Regions from separate parts of the Pseudolabrys sp. genome, predicted to be linked through region 3. Evidence: predicted binding sites of a transcription regulator. Region 3 holds the regulator's gene; each other region holds the start of a gene.
What was found. The regulator HrcA, encoded in region 3, represses chaperone genes, less so after heat shock. The targets are predictions, from matches to a motif close to GTTAGCACTCNCNNNNNGNGAGTGCTAAC.
Positions count from the first base shown of each region.

Region 1: a site for HrcA is predicted at 2,698-2,726, ahead of AB7F10_RS03610 (co-chaperone GroES). Genes of this name have one in related genera too.
Region 2: a site for HrcA is predicted at 1,386-1,414, ahead of AB7F10_RS01575 (co-chaperone GroES). Genes of this name have one in related genera too.

Region 1 covers NZ_JBFWPH010000001.1:739,055-746,344, reverse strand. Annotated here, with positions in the region: gene maiA (maleylacetoacetate isomerase) at 1-531, opposite strand, end outside; gene AB7F10_RS03625 (cyclophilin-like fold protein) at 528-902, opposite strand; gene AB7F10_RS03620 (MFS transporter) at 966-2,144, opposite strand; gene AB7F10_RS03615 (usg protein) at 2,259-2,528, opposite strand; gene AB7F10_RS03610 (co-chaperone GroES) at 2,875-3,189, shown strand; gene groL (chaperonin GroEL) at 3,223-4,860, shown strand; gene AB7F10_RS03600 (DUF72 domain-containing protein) at 4,988-5,806, shown strand; gene AB7F10_RS03595 (DUF488 family protein) at 5,803-6,342, shown strand; gene AB7F10_RS03590 (MFS transporter) at 6,355-7,290, opposite strand, start outside.
Region 2 covers NZ_JBFWPH010000001.1:315,753-323,042, reverse strand. Annotated here, with positions in the region: gene AB7F10_RS01585 (MFS transporter) at 1-632, opposite strand, end outside; gene AB7F10_RS01580 (hypothetical protein) at 731-1,270, opposite strand; gene AB7F10_RS01575 (co-chaperone GroES) at 1,468-1,764, shown strand; gene groL (chaperonin GroEL) at 1,797-3,434, shown strand; gene AB7F10_RS01565 (cation diffusion facilitator family transporter) at 3,613-4,575, shown strand; gene AB7F10_RS01560 (ABC transporter substrate-binding protein) at 4,767-5,828, shown strand; gene AB7F10_RS01555 (ABC transporter ATP-binding protein) at 5,833-6,645, shown strand; gene AB7F10_RS01550 (ABC transporter permease) at 6,647-7,290, shown strand, end outside.
Region 3 covers NZ_JBFWPH010000003.1:531,967-539,256, reverse strand. Annotated here, with positions in the region: gene dnaJ (molecular chaperone DnaJ) at 37-1,188, opposite strand; gene dnaK (molecular chaperone DnaK) at 1,286-3,214, opposite strand; gene pncA (bifunctional nicotinamidase/pyrazinamidase) at 3,538-4,266, shown strand; gene grpE (nucleotide exchange factor GrpE) at 4,270-4,863, opposite strand; gene hrcA (heat-inducible transcriptional repressor HrcA) at 4,934-6,019, opposite strand; gene AB7F10_RS12050 (hypothetical protein) at 6,148-6,573, shown strand; gene AB7F10_RS12045 (hypothetical protein) at 6,637-6,912, shown strand; gene AB7F10_RS12040 (TolC family protein) at 6,912-7,290, shown strand, end outside.

The DNA.
Region 1 (7,290 bases), on a different contig from region 3:
CAGCTTGCAGCTCGCCAGATGCGCGACGAGGCAGATGTCGGCGACGGTCGGCTCGTTGCCGACGCAGAACCGTCCGGTGCGCGGATCGCGCGCCAGCAATTCCTCGACGGTGTGACTGGCGGCATCGAGCCAGTGACGAACCCATTCGTCGACCGCGTCGTTGCCAAAATCGAACCGCTCCTGAAGATATTTGCGCACGCGGGGCACGATGAACGGATGCGCGTCCATCGCGGTTATCTGCGCCAGCGCGCGGGCATGCGCCCGGCCGCGCGGATCGCTCGGCAGCAGCGGCGGATCGGGATAGGTCTCGTCGAGATATTCAAGGATGGCGAGCGACTGCACGAGCGGCGAACCCTCGCCGTCGATCAGCGTCGGCACGACCGCTTCCGCATTGAGCGCACGATAGGCGGGGTCGAACTGATCGCCCTTCAGCAGATCGAGCGTGATCTTCTCCGGCGTCTGCCCCTTGAGCCGCAGCGCGATCCGCACCCGGAATGCCGCCTGCGAACGCCAATAGGTGTAGAGCTTCATGACAGCGCTTCGACGGCGATCGCCGCGCCCGCCCGCACGGCGCGCAGCGACTTCACGTCACCGAGCGCGCGGGCGAAAATGTTGCACGGGCTTGCCAGCCGGCACTCGTCGCCCTGACTGATCGGCGTGCGGCCGAAGCCGATGGCGATCGCCGGACCCTCCGGCCAATAGGCGATCTCGCCCGACGTCACCACGGCGCGGGCGTCCTTTTCGCGGGCGACCCTCACCGGAACGTCGAAATAGACCTCTTCGCCCCACGTCATCGCCGAGGCCTTCAACGGCAGCGCGGCGGCAATGGCTTTCGCGGTCGGAGTATCGAGCAATTCGGCGTCGAGCGTGACGCCGCCGATGGTCATGCGGATCCGGGCCATGATCGTCCCAACGTTGATTTCAGCAAGCTTGGCACTTTTAACGCCGAGCGCCAACGCGCTGCATCAGGACTGCGCCGGCCGGCGCTGCCAGGTCAGCACCAGCACGGCGACGGCGACAAGCATGAAACAGACCGAGGCATAGCCGGGGCCGGTATAGAGTCCGCGCGCATAAAGCATGCCGCCGACGCCCGAGCCGACCGCCTGTCCGACATACAACATCGACGTATTGAGCGCGATTGACGCGCCGGCCAGCGGCGGCGCGGCGATGGCAAGACGGGCCTGCTGCATGGAGTTCGAGGCGAGGAAGCCGAGGCCGGACACCGCAACGCCGATTCCCATCAGCACCAAAATGCCGGCGCCGACGGCCCACAGCGCCGTGCCGGCGATGGTCAGGCCGAGAAAGATCGCGAAGGTCGTCTGCATGCCGAAACGCGGCACGACGGTCGTTGCCGCAATATTGCCAATCAGCGAGGTGACGCCGAAGATCGCGAAGAACAACGCGGCCGTCGCCGGGCCGGCGCCGGTCAGCTTCTCGATCAGCGGCGCGAGATAGATCGTCAGCGAGAACTGGCCGGAGGCCGACAGCAGCGTGATGAACAGGATCAGCGTCAGCGTCGAACTGCGTGCGATGGTGCCGAAGCTTGACAGCGACAGCGGCTGGCCCTGCAAACCCGCCGGCAGCGCGGCGCGCAGCATCAAGCCAACGACGATGCAGAGCATCGCCAGCAAGACGTAGACCGCGCGCCAGCCGACATGCACGGTGATGAAGGTGATGAGCGGCAGGCCGGCGGCGAGCGCCAGGGACCATCCGAGGAAAACGAAGGCAATCGCGCCCGGCCGCTCCTTGTCCGGCACGATCATCGCAACGGTCGCGGCGGCCTGCGGCGTATAAAGCGCGGCGGCAACGAGCATCGACAGCCGCACGGCAAGGACGGTCGCATAGTTCGGCGCCAGCGCGGTCGCGATCCCGCCCGCCGCGACGATCGCCAGCGTGACGACAAGGAGGGTGCGGCGTTCGATGCGCGACGTCAGCCAGGCGCCGACGGGCGAGCTGATGCACAGCACGCCGGCGCCGTAGGTCACCAGCAGCCCGGCGTCCTGCACGCCGACCGAGAGATCGCCCGCGAGCTGGGCGAGCATGCCGGCCGGCGCGAGGATCGACAGACCGACGGCGATGTTGCCGAGCAGCAGCGCGATGCGGGGAAGCAGGCGAACCAAGACGAGGTGTCCGAAACGGCGCATGCGGTTGCCTGCGCCCGTCAGACGTAGGTCGCGGCGGAGCGCAACGCCACAGCGCGCGGCGTCGAAAGTGTTGATGGTTTCGATGAGCGGCGCTGATGTCGGCGGGAAACGCCGTCAGTGCAGGCGGAATTCGCCGTTCACCGCGCGCAGTTCGGCGGGCTTGATCAGCCGCGCATGCGCGACCTGCACCGAATGCAGGGGCCCTTCGAGCTTCTCCTGCCAGAAGGCCAGGAACTTCGACAGTTCCGGGAACGCCGGGAACAGGTCGTAGTCCTGCCAGACGTAGGACTGCAGCAGCCAGCGATGATCCGGCCGGCGGTAAAGGATGTGGGCCGTGGTGAGGCCGTAGCCGGCCACCTGCTTGGCGAAGTCGCTTGAGACCATCGTCACCTCCAGAGAATCCCGTCCCGAGTGTCGGGGGTCTGGAAACGTCATTTCAAGCCGAAGAGTTCAACAAATTGTTTAAAATCAATGCGTTAGTAGCCGTCATGCCGCCCTGCTAACAGGCCTCGGAATGGCTTAAACCCTTGGCCATTAACCATTTTTGATAATTATTGGCAGTCTCGAAAGATGAGTGCTAAAAAATTTTCGGATGGCTCTTGCGAGCCGAAAACCCGCCACCCACCTGCCGGCGTATGGGGTCCCGCCAGGGAATTCTCGCTTCGCGGATGGGTTTCGCGGCGGGCCACCACCAACCTGCATCCTTGTTCTCAGTTTCTGGAGGATACCCATGAAGTTCCGCCCGCTTCACGACCGCGTCGTCGTCAAGCGCGTCACCGCCGATGAAAAGACGGCCGGTGGCATCATCATTCCCGACACCGCTCAGGAAAAGCCCTCGCAGGGCGAAGTGATCGCCGTCGGCCCGGGCGGCCGCGACGAGAGCGGCAAGCTCATTCCGATCGACCTCAAGGTCGGCGACACCGTGCTGTTCGGCAAATGGTCGGGCACCGAGGTCAAGATCGACGGCCAGGATCTCCTGATCATGAAGGAGTCCGACATCATGGGCGTGATCGAACAGACCGCCAGCAAGAAAAAGGCCGCCTAAGCGCGCCGCCAATCATCCAAAGGACATTCAACAATGGCTGCCAAAGACGTCAAATTCTCCGTTGACGCGCGCGATCGCATGCTGCGCGGCGTCGACATCCTCGCCAATGCGGTGAAGGTCACTCTTGGCCCCAAGGGCCGAAATGTCGTGCTCGACAAGTCGTTCGGCGCTCCGCGCATCACCAAGGACGGTGTGACGGTCGCCAAGGAAATCGAGCTCGAAGACAAGTTCGAGAACATGGGCGCGCAGATGGTGCGCGAAGTCGCCTCGAAGTCTTCGGACTTCGCCGGTGACGGCACCACCACCGCGACCGTGCTCGCGCAGGCGATCGTGAAGGAAGGTTCCAAGGCGGTTGCCGCCGGCATGAACCCGATGGACCTCAAGCGCGGCATCGACATCGCCGTCGAAGCCATCGTCGAGGACCTGAAGAAGAACTCCAAGAAGGTCACCTCGAACGAAGAAATCGCCCAGGTCGGCACCATCTCGGCCAACGGCGACAAGGAAATCGGCGACTACCTCGCCAAGGCCATGCAGAAGGTCGGCAACGAGGGCGTCATCACTGTCGAGGAAGCCAAGTCGCTCGAAACCGAACTCGACGTCGTCGAGGGCATGCAGTTCGACCGCGGCTACATCTCGCCCTACTTCATCACCAACGCCGACAAGATGCGCGTCGAAATGGATGACGCCTATCTGCTGATCTACGAGAAGAAGCTGTCGGGCCTGCAGGAACTGCTGCCGCTGCTCGAAGCGGTGGTGCAGACCGGCAAGCCGCTGCTGATCGTGGCCGAGGACGTCGAGGGCGAGGCGCTTGCCACGCTCGTCGTCAACAAGCTGCGCGGCGGCCTCAAGGTCGCGGCCGTGAAGGCCCCGGGCTTCGGCGACCGCCGCAAGGCCATGCTGCAGGATATCGCGATCCTGACCGGCGGCCAGGCGATCTCGGAAGATCTCGGCATCAAGCTCGAGAACGTGACCGTCAACATGCTGGGTCGCGCCAAGAAAGTGATGATCGACAAGGAAAACACCACGATCGTCAACGGCGCCGGCAAGAAGGCCGACATCGAAGCCCGCGTCGCGCAGATCAAGGCGCAGATCGAGGAGACCACCTCGGACTACGACCGTGAGAAGCTGCAGGAGCGCCTGGCCAAGCTCGCCGGCGGTGTTGCGGTGATCCGCGTCGGCGGCGCCACCGAAGTCGAGGTGAAGGAGCGCAAGGATCGCGTCGACGACGCGATGCACGCGACCCGCGCCGCGGTCGAGGAAGGCATCCTGCCGGGCGGCGGCGTCGCCCTGCTCCGTTCGGTCGAGGCTCTCAAGCGCCTGAAGACCGTCAACGACGACCAGAAGACCGGCGTCGAGATTGTCCGCAAGGCGGTCCAGGCCCCGGCCCGTCAGATCGCCACCAACGCGGGCGAGGACGGCTCGGTCATCGTCGGCAAGGTGCTGGAGAAGGATCAGTACTCCTACGGCTTCGACGCCCAGAACGGCGAATACGGGAACATGATGACCAAGGGTATCATTGACCCGACCAAGGTTGTGCGTGCGGCGATCCAGAACGCGGCTTCGGTCGCGGGTCTCCTCATCACCACCGAGGCGATGGTCGCCGAAGTGCCGAAGAAGAACGCGCCCGCTCCGGCGATGCCGGGCGGCGGCATGGGCGGGATGGACTTCTAAGTCCAGACCGCGACTGCCAAGAATGCGAAGGGGCCGCTCACGCGGCCCCTTTTCTTTGCCGGTCTTGTGAAGCGAAGACTCTGGAAATCGGGTCGCATCCGGCGGAACGCCGCCGTAAGCTGGCGGCATGGCAAAGACAAAAAGCGACAAGAGCGGGACGATCTATTCCGGCATCGGCGGCTGGACCTTCGAGCCCTGGCGCGGCGTGTTCTATCCCAAGGGTCTGCCGCATGCGAAGGAACTCACCTATGCCGCCGAGCGCCTCACCTCGATCGAGGTGAACGGCACGTTCTACTCGACCATGAAGCCGGCGACCTACCGCAAATGGGCGAGCGAGGTGCCGGACGACTTCGTCTTTGCGCTCAAGGGTCCGCGCTATGCCGTCAACCGGCGCGAGCTTGCCGGCGCGGGCGACTCGATCAAGCGCTTCATCGGCTCCGGCATCGACGAGTTGGGTAACAAGCTCGGCCCCCTGCTCTGGCAGTTCGCGCCGACCAAGAAGTTCGATCCGGCCGACTTCGGCAACTTCCTCGAACTGCTGCCCGAGAAAGCCGGCAATCAGACGCTCCGCCATGTCCTCGAAGTCCGCCACGACAGCTTCATGGCGCCCGACTTCATCGCGCTCGCCCGCTCGTTCAGGATGCCGATCGTATTCTCCGAGCACGCGACCTATCCGGCCATCGCCGACCTCACCGGCGACTTCGTCTATGCGCGGCTGCAGAAGGGCGACGAAAAGCTCAAGACCGGTTACGCGCCGAAGGCGCTCGATGCCTGGGCGAAGCGCGCCGAGACCTGGGCCAAGGGCGGCGAGCCGGCCGATCTGCCGAAGGTCGAGAAGAAGAAAGCCGACAAGACGCCGCGCGACGTCTTCATCTACTTCATTCACGAGGCCAAGGTGCGCATGCCGGCCGCGGCCATGGCGCTGATCGAGCGGGTATCGGGATGACGAAGACAGCAAAGAAGGCGACAGCGAAAAAACCGGCGGCCAAGAAAACAAAACCAAAGAAAGCCGCGGCGAAGCGCGGAGGCACGCCGACCCTCTTCACCATCGGCTACGAGCTGGCCAAGCCCGCCGCCATCTTCAAGGAACTCAAAGACGCCAAGGTCGACATTCTCGTCGATACGCGCGCCGTCGCCGCCTCCCGCCGCCCCGGCTTTTCGAAAACCCAGCTTGCCGCCGGGCTCGATGACGAAGGCATCGCCTATGTCCACCTGCAGAAACTCGGCACGCCGGCCGAAGGCCGCCACGCCGCCCGGGCCGGCGACATCGAAACGCTGTGGAAGATCTACGACAAATACGTCAGGAAACCGGAGCCGCAGGAAGCGCTCGACGAGCTGATCGCTCTCATCAAGTCGAAAAAGCGGATCGCACTCCTGTGCTATTGCCGCGATCCGAACGCCTGCCACCGCAGCCGCATCGTCGCGCTGGTGAAGAAGCGCATGACGATCAAGGTCGAGGACTTGATCCCGCCGCTGATGTAGGCTGCGGAACCCCTATTCGGCCGGCTGCGCGGCTGCCGCATGCCGGGCCTCGATGCTGACGATCAGCGACACGAGGCCGAGCGTCGCAAAAAACATCAGCAGCGCGATGATCGCGTTGACGCCCAGCACCAGGCTGAAGCCGCCGCTGTTATGCAGCAGCGAGATCATCGCCACCGACGCGCCCGCGCTGATGAACAGCGTGAAATAGCGCACCGCATAGACGCGGCCGCGCCAGGCATCCGCCGTGTAGCGCGCGAGGATCATGTCGTTGACGGTGACCTGCCCGTAGATCGCCGCAATGGCGACCGCGAGCGCGATCAGCAGCGGCACGCCGGTCGCATAGGTCGCCCACAGATTGCCGGCAAAGCCCAGCGCCGTCACGATGGCGAAGATCGTGTGCGGCGCGATCCATTCGACCAGACGGCCGACCGCAAGCTGCGCGAGCGCGCCGCAGACCAGCACCGCGGTCGCGATCGAGCCGACCACCGACAGCGACACCGTCATGCTCATGCCCTCGTCGACGATCTTGGGCAGCGCGATGGTGAGAATGTTGAAGACGAGGCCGGCGCTGATCGCAATGACGAGGAACAGGCCGAACAGCGCGACGGCGGTTTTCGCCGTCAGCGGCACCGCCGGCTTCGACACACGCTTCTTGATGTTGTGGCGGTCGTCCGGCGTCATCCAGACATAGACGATGCCGGTGGCGATGCAGAGCAGCGCCGGCAGCAGGAACGCCGCGCGCCAGCCGAAATAGGTCGCGAGCGCGGCGCTGACGCCGGCGGCGAGCGAGACGCCGAGATTGCCGCAGACGCCGTTGAAGGCGAGCGAACGCCCCCGCGCGCCGGTCGCCTCGATCAGCATCGCCATGCCGACCGGGTGATAGATCGCCGCGAACATGCCGAGCAGGAACATGCCGGCGCTGAGCCAGAACAGGTTCGGTGCGAACGC
Region 2 (7,290 bases), on a different contig from region 3:
CTCGCCTCGCCGCTCGCCGATGGCTGCGTCTCGGTGGCGGCACGGCTGCGCGGCAGACCGAAGGCGTGGAGCGGCGCCGAGACGAAGGCGAGCACGCCGGCATAGATCAGGTAGGTCGCATGCCAGTCGAACCGCTCGAGCAGCGCATGCGTCGCCGGCCAGCTCACGGTCGAGGCAAAGCCGCCGGCGAGCGTCAGCGCCGTGATCGGCCGCCGCGCCGCCGCGCCGAAAATGCGGCCGAGCGTCGCGAAGGCGGCATCGTAAAGATTGGCGGCCATCGCCACGCCGAGCACCGCCCAGACCGCGAAATAGGCGACCGGATGCGTGACGTGGACGATCAGCACCAGACCGAGCGCGCCGACGAGAGAGCCCGCCGTCATCACGACATGGCCGCCGAGCCTGTCGATCATCCGGCCGACATAAGGCAGAACCAGACCGGCCGTCAGCAGCCCGGCGGAGAAGCCGCCCATGCCGAACGCGATCGACCAGCCGCGCTCGGACACGATCAGCGGCACGATCAGAACCGGCGTGTAGTAGATGCAGCCCCAACTGACGATCTGCGTGACGCCGAGGACCAGGACCGCCCGCCAAGGTCCGTGAAGCCAGTCGTTCGTCGTTATCGATGAGCGCATGCCGGCTCATGCCTTAGCACGCGGCCGCAATCGGCCGCGTTGCAAAGCGCGCATGAGGCTATCGCGATGGCTTTTAACTGCCGGCTTTGGCCGCCGGCTCAGGTTTTCGGCTTCGGCTTGGCAGCGGGCTTTTTCCTCGCCGGCGGGCGCTTCTGTCCCTCGGGCGCGCAGCGGACATAGACCATCGTGCCGTAGCGGCCCTGCACTTCGGGGTCCATCCACCGCAAGGTCAGGATCCGGCCGGTGAAGGACACCACCTCGCGGTCCTGGATGCCGCCGGGTTCGCCCTCGGGACCGATATAGGTCTTGCCGCCCGGCGCACCCTTCAGGCGCAGTTCTTCCGGCGTCGCCTGGTCGGCCAGATGCATCATCACGCCGCCGGTCGGGCCGAGCGAGATCACGTAAGGCTGACGGCACTGGTTGGCCGCGGCGGCTTCGGTGCGGGCGCGGTCCTCTTCCTTGTGGTAGGCGGCGAGACCCCAGCGGCCGACGATGTCCTGCGGCGGGAAGGCGGGCGGCAGGACCGGCACCGGCGCCGGCGTCGCCACTGGCGGCGGCTCGGGCGCGCTGCTGGCGCAGGCACCGAGCGCGAGCGCACCGAAGACCAGCGCGGCAGCCGTGACGATGTGTCGTCGCATGGAAAACCTCTTGATTGGACGGTGAATGTGCGGGGCGCAGCCGGGAAGCGCAAGCATTGATGCGGCACCCCTTCCCTTGACTTGCCCCGCGTCCATGCCCTATCTCCCCCGGATGCTTGGCACTCGCACAGAATGAGTGCTAAACAATTGAAAAAACATAAATATCTGTCACCCCGAACACCGCTGGCGAGGAATACATGGCCAAGACCCAGTTTCGTCCGCTGCATGACCGCGTCGTCGTGCGCCGCATCGATGCCGAGCAGAAGACCAAGGGCGGAATCATCATCCCCGATACCGCACAGGAAAAGCCCTCGCAGGGCGAAATCGTGGCGGTCGGCCCCGGCGGCCGCGACGAGGCCGGCAAGCTGATCCCGATCGACCTGAAGGCCGGCGACAAGGTGCTGTTCGGCAAGTGGTCGGGCACCGAGGTGAAGATCGACGGCGAGGATCTCCTCATCATGAAGGAATCCGACATCATGGGCGTGATCGCCTGAGCCGCGTAACCGAGTAAACGGAGTTTTCTGAAATGGCTGCCAAGGACGTGAAGTTTTCCGGCGACGCCCGCGACCGCATGCTGCGCGGCGTCGACATCCTCGCCAACGCCGTGAAGGTGACGCTCGGCCCCAAGGGCCGCAACGTCGTGCTCGACAAGACCTTCGGCGCGCCGCGCATCACCAAGGACGGTGTGACGGTGGCGAAGGACATCGAACTCGAGGACAAGTTCGAGAACATGGGCGCGCAGATGGTGCGCGAGGTCGCCTCCAAGACCAACGACATCGCCGGCGACGGCACCACCACCGCGACCGTGCTCGCGCAGGCGATCGTCAAGGAAGGCGCCAAGTCGGTGGCCGCCGGCATGAACCCGATGGACCTGAAGCGCGGCGTCGACATCGCGGTCGCCGCGGTCGTCAAGGACATCCAGAAGCGCGCCAAGCAGGTGTCGTCGACCGCGGAAGTCGCGCAGGTCGGCACCATTTCGTCGAACGGCGACGCCAACATCGGCAAGATGATCGCCCAGGCGATGCAGAAGGTCGGCAACGAAGGCGTCATCACGGTCGAGGAAGCCAAGGCGCTCGACACCGAAGTCGAGATCGTCGAGGGCATGCAGTTCGACCGCGGCTACATCTCGCCCTACTTCGTCACCAATGCCGAAAAGATGCTGGCCGAGCAGGAAGATGTCTATGTCCTGCTCTACGAGAAGAAGCTGTCGGGCCTGCAGGCGCTGCTGCCGGTGCTCGAGGCGGTGGTGCAGTCGGGCAAGCCGCTGCTGATCATCGCCGAGGACGTGGAAGGCGAAGCCATCGCCACCCTCGTCGTCAACAAGCTGCGCGGCGGCCTCAAGGTTTCGGCCGTCAAGGCACCGGGCTTCGGCGACCGCCGCAAGGCCATGCTCGAGGACATCGCGATCCTCACCGGCGGCCAGCTCATCTCCGAAGATCTCGGCATGAAGCTGGAGAACGTCACGCTGAACATGCTCGGCCGCGCCAAGAAGGTCATCAGCGAGAAAGAGAAGACCACGATCGTCAAGGGCGCCGGCAAGAAGGCCGACATCGAGGCCCGCGTGGCGCAGATCAAGCAGCAGATCGACGAGACGACCTCCGACTACGACCGCGAGAAGCTGCAGGAGCGTCTTGCCAAGCTCGCCGGCGGCGTCGCGGTGATCCGCGTCGGCGGCGCGACCGAAGTCGAGGTGAAGGAGAAGAAGGATCGCGTCGACGACGCGCTCAACGCCACCCGCGCCGCGGTCGAGGAAGGCATCGTGCCGGGCGGCGGCGTCGCGCTGCTGCGCGCCAAGAAGGCGGTCGGCCGGCTCACCAACGACAACCCGGACGTTCAGGCCGGCATCAACATCGTTCTGAAGGCGCTGGAAGCCCCGATCCGCCAGATCGCGGAAAACGCCGGCGTCGAGGGCTCGATCGTGGTCGGCAAGATCCTCGACGAGAAGTCGGAGACCTTCGGCTTCGACGCCCAGAACGAAGAGTATGTCGACATGGTCGCCAAGGGCATCATCGACCCGGCCAAGGTGGTGCGCACCGCGCTGCAGGACGCCGGCTCGGTGTCCGGCCTGCTGATCACCACCGAAGCGATGGTGGCCGAGGTGCCGAAGGACGAGGCTCCGCCGGCCATGCCGCCGGGCGGCGGCATGGGAGGGATGGGCTTCTAGAGCCCAGACCGACCGCTTCTTAAAATGCCGAAGTCGGGCAAGCCCGACTTCGGTGGAGGCATGGGCTTCTAAGCCCATCCCTCGCGAAAAGACGACGAGAAGCCGCCGCGAGGCGGCTTCTTTCGTTTCGGACGTCCATTCCGGCGAACCGAATGGGAACTGGCGCGTTTGCAACAGAATGAGCGCAAGAAACCAGTCCAAGGGCGTCGTCTATGCCGCGCTGCTCGGCAATCTGCTGGTGGCGCTGACCAAGCTCGGCGCCGCGCTGTGGACCGGAAGCTCCGCGATGCTGTCGGAGACGGTGCACTCCTTCGTCGACACCGGCAATCAGGGTGTCCTGCTCTACGGCATTCACCGCGCCGCGCTGCCGCCCGACGAGCGGCACCCGCTCGGCTACGGCCGCGAGCTTTATTTCTGGAGCTTCACCGTCGCACTGCTGATGTTCACCGTCGGCGCCGGCGCGACCTTCTATGAAGGCGTGCAGCACATCATCTCCCCGCACCCGGTCGAGAACGCGCTCGTCAACTATGCCGTGCTCGGTGCCTCGGCCGTGTTCGAAGGCTCGACGTGGATTTATGCCTGGCGCGAATTCCGCAAGTCCGCCGGCGGCGAAGGGCTGCTCGCCGCCGCCCGGCGCAGCAAGGACCCGCCCGGCTTCATCGTGCTGTTCGAGGACAGCGCGGCCATGCTCGGCCTCCTCATCGCGGCGGTGGGCCTCGCGGCGGCGCAGGCCTTCGACATGCCGATGCTCGACGGCGTCGCCTCGATCGGCATCAGCCTGTTGCTCGGCACCGTCGCGATCCTGCTGGCTTACGAAAGCAAGGAGCTGCTGATCGGCGAGCCGGCCGAGCGGGGAATCCGCCAATCGATCATGGAGATCGTCGGCGGCAACGGCGCGATCGAACGCTCGCGGCTGTTGTTCACCGTCCACCTTGCACCGCACCAGATCATCGTCGCGCTCAGTCTCGAGTTTCGCGACAGTCTCGATGCAACGGCCATCGAACAGGCGGTGCGGGATGTCGAGACCGCCATCAAGCAACGCCATCCGGAAGTGCTCGCCATTTTCGTCAAGCCGCAGGCAATCGGCAGCGCATCGACGGCCGATCTGTTGCGCCTCGGCCAGTCCCGTCCGGCCGGCTGACCCGTCGCCCTTTCAGGCGGTAAGCATCGCGAAACAACACAAACACCGCGGTCGCCGCCCACCCTTTGCGTATGACGAAAGCCGGTCCGCGCACTTTGCCGCGCCGGGATGACGCGACGTTGCAGCGCATTTGCTTGCGGCGGCATCGCAACGGGGGCAGACTTTGCACGGTTTCAACCGGGAGTTCTGTTATGCCGACGCTCGATACGACCCGCCGGAAATTCCTCGCGACCTCCGCCGCGGCCGGCGCCCTCGCCGCGTTTCCCGCTCCGTTCGTCCACGCGCAGAACAAGCTCAAGCTGCGCATCGGCATCGTGCCGCTGATCTCGTCCGGCCCGATCTTCCTCGCCGAAGCGCGCAAGTATTTCGACAAGGTCGGCCTCGACGTCGACGTGCAGTATTTCAAGGACGGCGCGCTGGCGATGCCGGCACTGGTCGCCGGCGAGCTCGACATGACGGCGACGACGATGAACGCCGGCCTGTTCAATACCGTCGGCAAGGGCGCGCCGTTCAAGGCGTTCCTCGACCGCGGCATCGAGAAGCCGGGCTCCGGTTCGATGACGATCGCCGCCAGCAACGCGATGGTCGAAGCCGGCATGACCGCGCCCGACAAGATGGCGCTCCTGAAGGGCAAGAAGATCGCCCTGCAGGCGCCGGGCAGCATCGACCAGTATCTGTTCGGCCGGGGCATCCAGCGCGCGGGGCTCGACCCGCGCGCCGACGTCAACTGGTCGGCGGGCCTGAGCTATCCCGACATCGTCAAGGCGATGGGCGCCGGCCAGGCCGATGCCGCCAACATTCCCGTGCCGCTCGGCTTCCTCGTCGAGAAGAACAAGTTCGGCAAGCTGGTGTTCTCCGGCTGGGACGTCGAGCCGAACTGCCAGCTCGCCTGCTGGGTCGTCTCGACCAACTACCTGTCGAAGAACAAGGAAGCCGCCATCCGCTTTGCGATGACGCATATCCACGCCGGCCGCGAATACAACAAGGCGGCCGCCGAGAAGAATGCCGAGGTCGTCAAGATCATCTCCGACGCCACCAAGGTTCCCGCGCCGCTGATCGTTGCCGCCGCGCCGCGCTGGACCTGGTTCGCCGACGACGGCATGCCGAACGTGAAGTCCTGCATGGAGCAGGGCAAGTTCTGGACCGACACGCTCAAACTCGTGAAAGCCGACGTCACCGAGGATCAACTGTTCGATCTGTCGATGGCGAAGGAAGCAACCGAGCGGCTGAAATCCAAGAACCCGTTCGGCTGACGGAATGGCCTCCACGGCGGCTGCGATCGATCTCCAGTCGATCGGCTTGACCTTCGCGAGCCGCACCGGCGTCCCGGTCGTGGCCTTGAAGGACGTGTCCTGCCGGTTCGAGCCCGGCAAGGTCACGGCGCTGATCGGGCCGAGCGGCTGCGGAAAAAGCACGCTGCTGCAGATCGCCCGCGGCTTCCTCGCGCCCGGCGAAGGCCGGCTGCGCTATCTCGCGGCGGACGGCGGCGAAAGCGCCCGCCCGCCCGAAATGGCGACCGTGTGGCAGTCGTTCAATCTGTTCCCCTGGCGCACCATCCTCGACAACGTCGCGTTCGGGCTGGAGATGATCGGCGTGCCACGCGCCGAACGCGAGGCCCGCGCGCGGCAGGCGCTGGCCCGCGTCGATCTCGCCGGCTTCGAGGACAAGTTTCCGCGCCAGCTGTCCGGCGGCATGCGCCAGCGCGTCGGCCTCGCCCGCGCGCTGGTGATGAAGCCGGACGTGCTGCTGCTCGATGAGCCGTTCGGCGCGCTCGACGCGCAGACCCGCCTCGTGCTGCAAGAACAACTCGCCAAGCTCGTCGAGGAGAGCGGCACCACCGCCCTGCTCGTCACCCATTCGATCGAGGAAGCGATCCTGCTCGGCGATAAGATCTTCGTGATGACCGCGCGACCCGGCCGCATCGCCGCCGAGATCGCTGTTGACCTGCCGCGGCCGCGGAGCCTCGCCACCACGCACGATCCGCGCTACGGCGAATTGTTCGACCGCATCTACGGCCTTCTGCGCGACGAGGTGGTGCGCGCGATGGCGAACGATCGCGAGACCGGCTGACATGAGCGAACGCAGCCTCGCGGACAAGCGCCCAACGGCGAGCAAGGGGATCCTCGGCCTCGTCGCGGAGCCGCGCATACTCGCCTGGCTGTCGGTCGTCCTCCTGCTCGCGGCTTGGGAGTTCACCGTCTGGGCGGCCAAGCTCAATCCGATCTATCTGCCGGCGCCGAGCGGCATCCTCCGCGCGCTGATCGACCTGTTCCGCACCGGCGGGCTAGGCTTCGACCTCGTCATCACGCTGTGGCGCATCTTCGCAGGCTTCGCCATCGCCATCGTTCTCGGCGTGGCGATCGGCATCTGGATGGCGACCTCGGAGCGCATGCGCGCGGTCGCCGACCTCTACATCGCCGCGCTCTACCCGTTGCCGAAGATCACGCTGATCCCGCTGCTGATCATCTGGCTCGGCACCGGCGGGCCGTTCATGCTGACGATCAGCGCGCTCGGCGCGATCTTTCCGATCATCATCAACACCGTGCTCGGCATCCGCCAGTGCGACGCCGGCCTCGTGCTCGCGGCGCGCGACCTGCGCGCCAACCAGTCGCAGATCATCATGAAAGTGCTGCTGCCGAGCGCGATCCCCTCGATCTTCGCCGGCATCCGGCTTGGACTCGGCGTCTCGATCATTCTGGTGGTCGCCGCCGAAAT
Region 3 (7,290 bases):
AAGCGGTATAGCGGGGCGGAATTAGGGTCAAGATCGTCAGTGCGCAGAGCTGCCACCACCGCCAAGCCCATCAATAAACTCTTTGACTTTACTGAAGAATCCGGCGGACTCGGGCTGCGTATCGGTGGATGACAGGCTTTCGAACTCGGCCAGCAGCTCGCGCTGCCGCTTGGTCAGATTTTGCGGCGTTTCCACCGTCACCTGCACATACATGTCGCCCATCCGCTTGGCCCGCAGCACCGGCATGCCCTTGCCGGCCAGCCGGAATCGCTTGCCGGACTGGGTGCCCGGCGGGATTTTGACGCGCGACTTCGAGCCGTCGACGGTCGGAACCTCGAAGTCGCCGCCGAGCGCGGCGGTCACCATCGAGATCGGCACGCGGCAATAGAGATCGGCGCCGTCGCGCTGGAAGAACGTGTGGCTGGCGATGGACAGGAAAATATAGAGGTCGCCGGCGGGGCCGCCACGCAGGCCGGCCTCGCCCTCACTCGACAGGCGAATGCGCGTGCCGTCTTCGACGCCGGGCGGAATGTTAACCGACAGCGTACGGTCGCGCGTCACCCGGCCGGAGCCGGAGCAGGACGTGCATGGATTATCGATGGTCTGGCCGCGGCCCTGACAGGCCGGGCAAGTCCGCTCCAGCGTGAAGAACCCTTGCTGATGGCGGATGCGCCCCGCGCCGCCGCAATGGGCGCAGGTGGTCGGCTGGGTGCCGGGCTTTGCGCCCGAGCCGGAGCAGGCTTCGCAGGTCACCGGCGTCGGGATGCGGATCTGCGCCGTCTTTCCCCGGAAGGCGTCCTCGATCGAGATCTCCATGTTGTACTGGAGATCGGAGCCGCGTTCGCGGCCCGAGCCGCCGCCGCGCTGACTGCCGCCCATGCCGAAGATGCCTTCGAAAATATCGGCGAAGGCGTCGCCAAAATTCGATCCGAAGCCGTGGCCCTGCCCGCCGCCCATACCCTGCTCGAAAGCCGCATGGCCGAACCGGTCATAGGCCGCGCGCTTGTTGCCATCCTTGAGGACGTCGTAGGCCTCGTTCAATTCCTTGAAGCGATGCTCGCAGTCCTTGTCGCCCGGATTGCGATCCGGGTGATGCTGCATGGCGAGCTTGCGATAGGCGGTCTTGAGTTCGATTTCCGTGCAGGTACGCGTGACGCCGAGCACTTCGTAATAATCGCGCTTGGACATCGCCGCCCCGATTCAAAAAGCCGTCACCCCCAGGCTTTCGCCCGGGGGTGATGTCGTCGCGTTGTCGGTTGCCTTGGACACGGTTCAGCGCCGCACGTCAGGCGGATTTCTTGTCGTTCTTGTCGTCGTCGACCTCGGTGAACTCCGCGTCGACCACGTCTTCCTTCTTGCCGTCGGCGCCGGTAGCGCTCTCACTGTCGTCCGCCGGCTGGCCTTCGGCCTGCTGTGCCTTGTACATCGCCTCGCCGAGCTTCATCGATGCCTGCGCCAGCGTGTTGGTCTTGGCCTGAATCTCCGCGGCGTCGCCGCTCTTGAGAGACTCCTTCAGATCGGCAAGCGCGTTCTCGATCGCGTTGCGATCGGCCTCGCCGACCTTGGCGCCGTGCTCGGACAGGGCCTTCTCGGTCGAATGGACCAGCGTCTCGGCGTGGTTCTTCGCCTCAACCTCGGCCTTGCGCTTCTTGTCCTCTTCGGCGTGCGCTTCGGCATCCTTCACCATCTTTTCGATGTCGGTTTCCGAAAGGCCGCCAGAGGCCTGGATGCGGATCTGCTGTTCCTTGTTGGTCGCCTTGTCCTTGGCGTTGACGTTGACGATGCCGTTGGCGTCGATGTCGAAGGTGACCTCGATCTGCGGCACGCCGCGCGGCGCCGGCGGAATGCCGACCAGGTCGAACTGGCCGAGCATCTTGTTGTCGGCCGCCATCTCGCGCTCGCCCTGGAACACGCGGATCGTCACCGCGTTCTGGTTGTCCTCGGCGGTCGAGAAGACCTGGCTCTTCTTGGTCGGGATCGTGGTGTTGCGGTCGATGATGCGGGTGAACACGCCGCCCAGCGTCTCGATGCCGAGCGACAGCGGAGTCACGTCGAGCAGCAGCACGTCCTTGACGTCGCCCTGCAGCACGCCGGCCTGAATGGCGGCGCCGATGGCGACGACTTCGTCAGGATTGACGCCCTTGTGCGGCTCCTTGCCGAACAACTGCTTCACGACTTCCTGCACCTTCGGCATGCGGCTCATGCCGCCGACCAGCACAACCTCGTTGATCTCGGCCGCCGAAATGCCGGCGTCCTTCATCGCCTGCTTGCAGGGCGCGATGGTCTTCTGAACGAGGTCGTCGACCAGCGCCTCGAACTTCGCGCGGGTCAGCTTCATGGTGAGATGCTTGGGGCCGGAGGCGTCCGCCGTGATGAACGGCAGGTTGATCTCGGTCTGCGTCGTCGAGGACAGCTCGATCTTCGCCTTCTCGGCGGCTTCCTTCAGCCGCTGCAGCGCGAGCTTGTCCTTGCGCAGATCGATGCCCTGCTCCTTCTGGAACTCGTCGGCGAGATAGCCGACCAGGCGCATGTCGAAGTCCTCGCCGCCGAGGAACGTGTCACCGTTCGTCGACTTCACCTCGAATACGCCGTCGCCGATTTCCAGAATCGAAATATCGAACGTGCCACCGCCGAGATCGTAGACCGCGATGGTGCCGTTCTGCTTCTTGTCGAGGCCGTAGGCGAGCGCGGCCGCCGTCGGCTCGTTGATGATGCGCAGCACTTCGAGGCCGGCGATCTTACCGGCGTCCTTGGTGGCTTGACGTTGCGCGTCGTTGAAGTAGGCCGGGACGGTGATGACCGCCTGCTCGACCTTCTGCCCGAGATTGGCTTCCGCCGTCTCCTTCATCTTCTGCAAAATGAAGGCGGAGATCTGCGAGGGCGAATACTGCTTGCCGTCCGCCTCGACCCAGGCGTCGCCGTTCGACGCCTTCGCGATCTTGTAGGGGACGAGCTTCTTGTCCTTCTCGACCATCGGATCTTCGTAGCGGCGGCCGATCAGGCGCTTCACCGCGAAGATGGTCTTTTCCGGATTGGTGACGGCCTGACGCTTGGCCGGCTGGCCGACGAGACGCTCGTTGTCGTCGGTGAATGCGACGATCGAGGGCGTGGTGCGCGCGCCTTCGGCGTTCTCGATGACTTTCGGCGTCTTGCCGTCCATGACGGCGACGCAGGAATTGGTGGTGCCGAGGTCGATCCCGATGACCTTGCCCATGACGTAATACCTCTCAATTTGCGGCAGGCCGGCCGGACCGAATGAGCATCCGGATAGAGCGCCGCGGGCTTCCCGCGGGTCCCTTCACCGACCCCCTGGGGGACGCGATTTGCCGCGTATTTGCGGCCTCGAAGCTCATATAGGAGGGCTGCCCTGCCCTGCAAGACAGATGGTCACATTTCCGTGTCCCGATGGGCGGCAGACACCGCGGAAACCGTTAACAGCCCCTTCAAACCGGCCGTTCAAACACCTTGGCGCGGCGCCCGATCGGCGCTTCGATTGCATGGGCGGCGCGGGGCGGGCGCAAGAGGAGCGAGATGGCGATGATCGACCGGCAAAGACGGCTTCTCACCTTCGGATTGATCGCAGCCGGCATGGCCGGCGGTTTGACCGGCCGGACGGCCCCGGCCCTCGCCGCCACCGTCCGGCCCGACGGCAGGAGCGTGCTTCTCGTCGTCGACGTGCAAAACTGCTTCCTGCCGGGCGGCAGCCTCGCCGTGAAGGACGGCGACCAGATCATTCCCGTCATCAACCGCATCGCCCGCGGCTTCGCGAATGTGGTTCTGACGCAGGACTGGCACACGCCGCGTCACACCTCGTTCGCCTCGCGCCATCCCGGCAAGGCGCCGTTCGAGACGACGAAACTGTCCTACGGCACGCAGGTGCTGTGGCCCGACCACTGCATTCAGGGGACGCCGGACGCGGAGCTGTCGAAAGACCTGAAGCTGCCGCAGGCGCAGCTCGTCATCCGCAAGGGCTATCACAACGACGTCGACAGCTACTCGGCCTTTCTCGAAGCCGACCGCAAGACGCCGACCGGGCTCTACAGCTATCTGAAGGAGCGCAATCTCGGCACGGTCTTCATCGCCGGCCTCGCCACCGACTTCTGCGTTGCCTGGTCGGCGATCGACGCGCGGAAAGCCGGCCTGACCGTCTATGTGATCGAAGACGCCTGCCGCGGCATCGACGTCAAAGGCTCGCTCGCCAAGGCGTGGGAAGACATGCGCAAGGCCGGCGTCAAGCGCATCCAGTCGCGGGATCTCGCGATCTGAGGATCAGTCGTCGTTGGCCGAAGCGGCCGCGGCCTTCGGCGGCGCCTTGAAGACCGCCACCATCGCAGGGCGCAGTACGCGCTCGCCGATCTTGTAGCCGTCCTGGATCACCTGCGCGACGGTGCCGGGAGCAGCGCTCGCATCCGGCACTTCGTACATGGCCTGATGCATGTTCGGATCGAACTTCTCGCCGAGCGGCGAGAACCGCTTGACGCCGTGCTTCTCCAGAACCTTGAGCAGTTCGCGCTCGGTCAGTTCGACGCCCTCGACGAGCACCTTCACGGACTCATTGCCGCGCAACTCATCTTCGAGCGCCTGCATGGCGCGCTGCATATTGTCGGCAACGCCGAGTACATCGCGGGCAAAGCCTGAAATGCCGTAAAGACGGGCATCCGACACCTCGCGCTCGGTGCGCCGGCGCAGGTTCTCCATCTCGGCGAGCGTGCGCAGCAGCTTGTCCTTCATCTCTGCGGCCTCGCGCTGGGCTTCGGCCAGCGGATCGCGAACCGCTTCGGCGCCGGGCGCGGCCGCCGCATCGGCGGGCTCGGGCGCTGCCTGATCTTTGTGATCTTGCGGGCGCGCTGTCGGGTCCGTCATTATCCTCATTCCGTCAGATTGATCGTCGTCAGACCGCCATATCAGGTCTGCGGCGGTAAAAATCAAGCGATCAGCCGGACAAGAGCCGGCTCACCACCCGCGCCGTGTAATCGACCATCGGGATGACGCGGGCGTAATTGAGCCGCGTCGGGCCGATCACGCCGATCACGCCGACGATACGGCCGGCGCCGTCGCGGTAGGGCGCGACGATGGTCGAGGACCCCGACAGCGAAAACAGCTTGTTTTCCGAGCCGATGAAGATGCGGGCGCCGTCGGCCTGCTCCGCGCGGCCCAGGAGGTCGATGACGCCGCGCTTGGTTTCCAGCGCATCGAACAGCGAACGCACCCGCTCGAGATCCTCGACCGCTCTGAGATCTTCAAGCAGATGGGCGTGGCCGCGCACGATCAGCTGGCGCTCGTCGGCGCCGCCGCCCGACCAGCTGGCAAAACCCGCCGCGACGATCTTCTGCGTCAGCGCGTCGAGTTCGGCGCGGCCCTGCTCGACCGTGCGTTCGAGTTCCGCGCGCAGCTCGGCCAGCGTCTTGCCGCGGATGCGGGCATTAAGGAAATTCGCCGCTTCGGTAAGCGAGGAGGTCGGCAAGCCCGCCGGGACGTTGAGCACGCGGTTTTCGACCGTGCCGTCCTCGGCGACCAGCACCGCGAGCGCGCGCTCCGGTTCAAGCCGCACGAACTCGACGTGCTTGAGCCGCGTCGTGGTCTTGCTGGTCAGCACGATGCCGGCGGAGCGGGTCAGGCCCGACAGCAATTGCGAGGCTTCGGTCAGCACCGTCTCGAACGATTTCGCCGCGCCGGCGGTCGCGACCTGCGCTTCGATCGACTTGCGATCCTGCTCGGTGACGTCTCCGATCTCCATCAGCGCATCGACGAAGAACCGCAGGCCGAGTTCGGTCGGCAGCCGGCCGGCCGAGGTGTGCGGCGCCCAGATCAGGCCGAGCTGTTCGAGGTCCGACATCACGTTGCGAACGGATGCCGGCGACAGTGACAGCGCCAATTTACGCGACAGATTGCGCGAGCCGACCGGCTCGCCGGTGGTCAGATAGGATTCGACGATCTGCCGGAAAATCTCGCGCGAACGCTCGTTGAGCGCGGTGAGGCTGACCTGTGTCGATCCGATCGGGATGTCGTGGGACGCCACCGTAAACTCCTACCTTTCCGCAAGAATTGACCATATGGACCGTCTTGTTCAAGACCGCCTTGCCGCGATGCTGCCGCAATGGCACATTTCTAATGAGAGAACGACAGGTTCCCGGGTATCGCATCCGCATGTTTCACCGGTTCACCAGTGCAAGCCGTATCCGCCTCGCGGCGGCGTTTGCGCTCGGCTATGCGCTTTGCGTCGCCTCGCCCGCAGCCGCGCTCGCGATCAACGGTCCTGCGAACGCCCCGGCACACTGCATGACCGAGTATCAGGGCGTCGCCGCCACCCATATCCACATGGCCGACACGTCGCATCACGCCGGCGCGGCGCACCACCCGGACGCCGCACCGGGCAAAGCCATGCCCGATACGGCGAACTCGCCGGCCAAGTGCTGCGGGCTGTTCGGCGTCACGGCGATCCCGCAGGCGCAGACCGTTATCGCGCTTCCGGCAATCATACCGGCAAAGTGCCGCGTCGCCGCGGCCGACAGCCTGTTCGGGCAAGGTCCCGGCCGCATCGACCGTCCTCCGATATCCCTCGTGTTGCTGTGAACCGCGGCGCGGGCCGGCTTCCGCCGCCCGCGCACAGGATCATTCGACACATGAGGGACAACTATGTCCGCGTTCATCCGCGCGCGCGTGGCCGCCAGCCGGCGGCACGTCAGCCTGTGGCAACTCCATATCGTCGTTTCGTTGATGCTGCTCGCGCTTGCGGGCTGCGCCGCGCCGCAAGCGTCAAGCCGCATATCCGACCCTTCCAACGCCGAAGCCGCGGCACCCGGCACAGCCTATCGCGGCGTGCTCCGCAATTATCAAAGCCGCCGTCCCGCGACGCCTGCTGACTGGCGCAGCACCAACGACGCCGTCGCCCCGAACAAGGATTCCAAGTGATGCAACCGCGTGTCCGAACGGGCGCGGTAGCGCTCATTGCTTCGCTACTGCTGAGCGGCTGCGCGGCGTTCTCTCCCGACGGCGGCATGAGCTTTGTCGCCGACACCGCAGGCCACGAGCTTCGCAAAGATGTCGCGGCTATCCGCAGTGACGAGGATGCGAGCGCCGCTCGCGAGGCAGTTACGCGGCTGCTCAAGCGCCCGCTCACCGCCGATGCCGCGGTGCAGGTCGCACTGCTCAACAATCGGGGCCTGCAGGCAGCCTATGCCGAACTCGGCATCGCCGAGGCGCGCATGGTTGCTGCAAGCTTGCCGCCAAGCCCCACACTGTCGGTGTCGCGACTCGCCGGCGGCGGCGCATCCGAAATCGAAGGCAAGC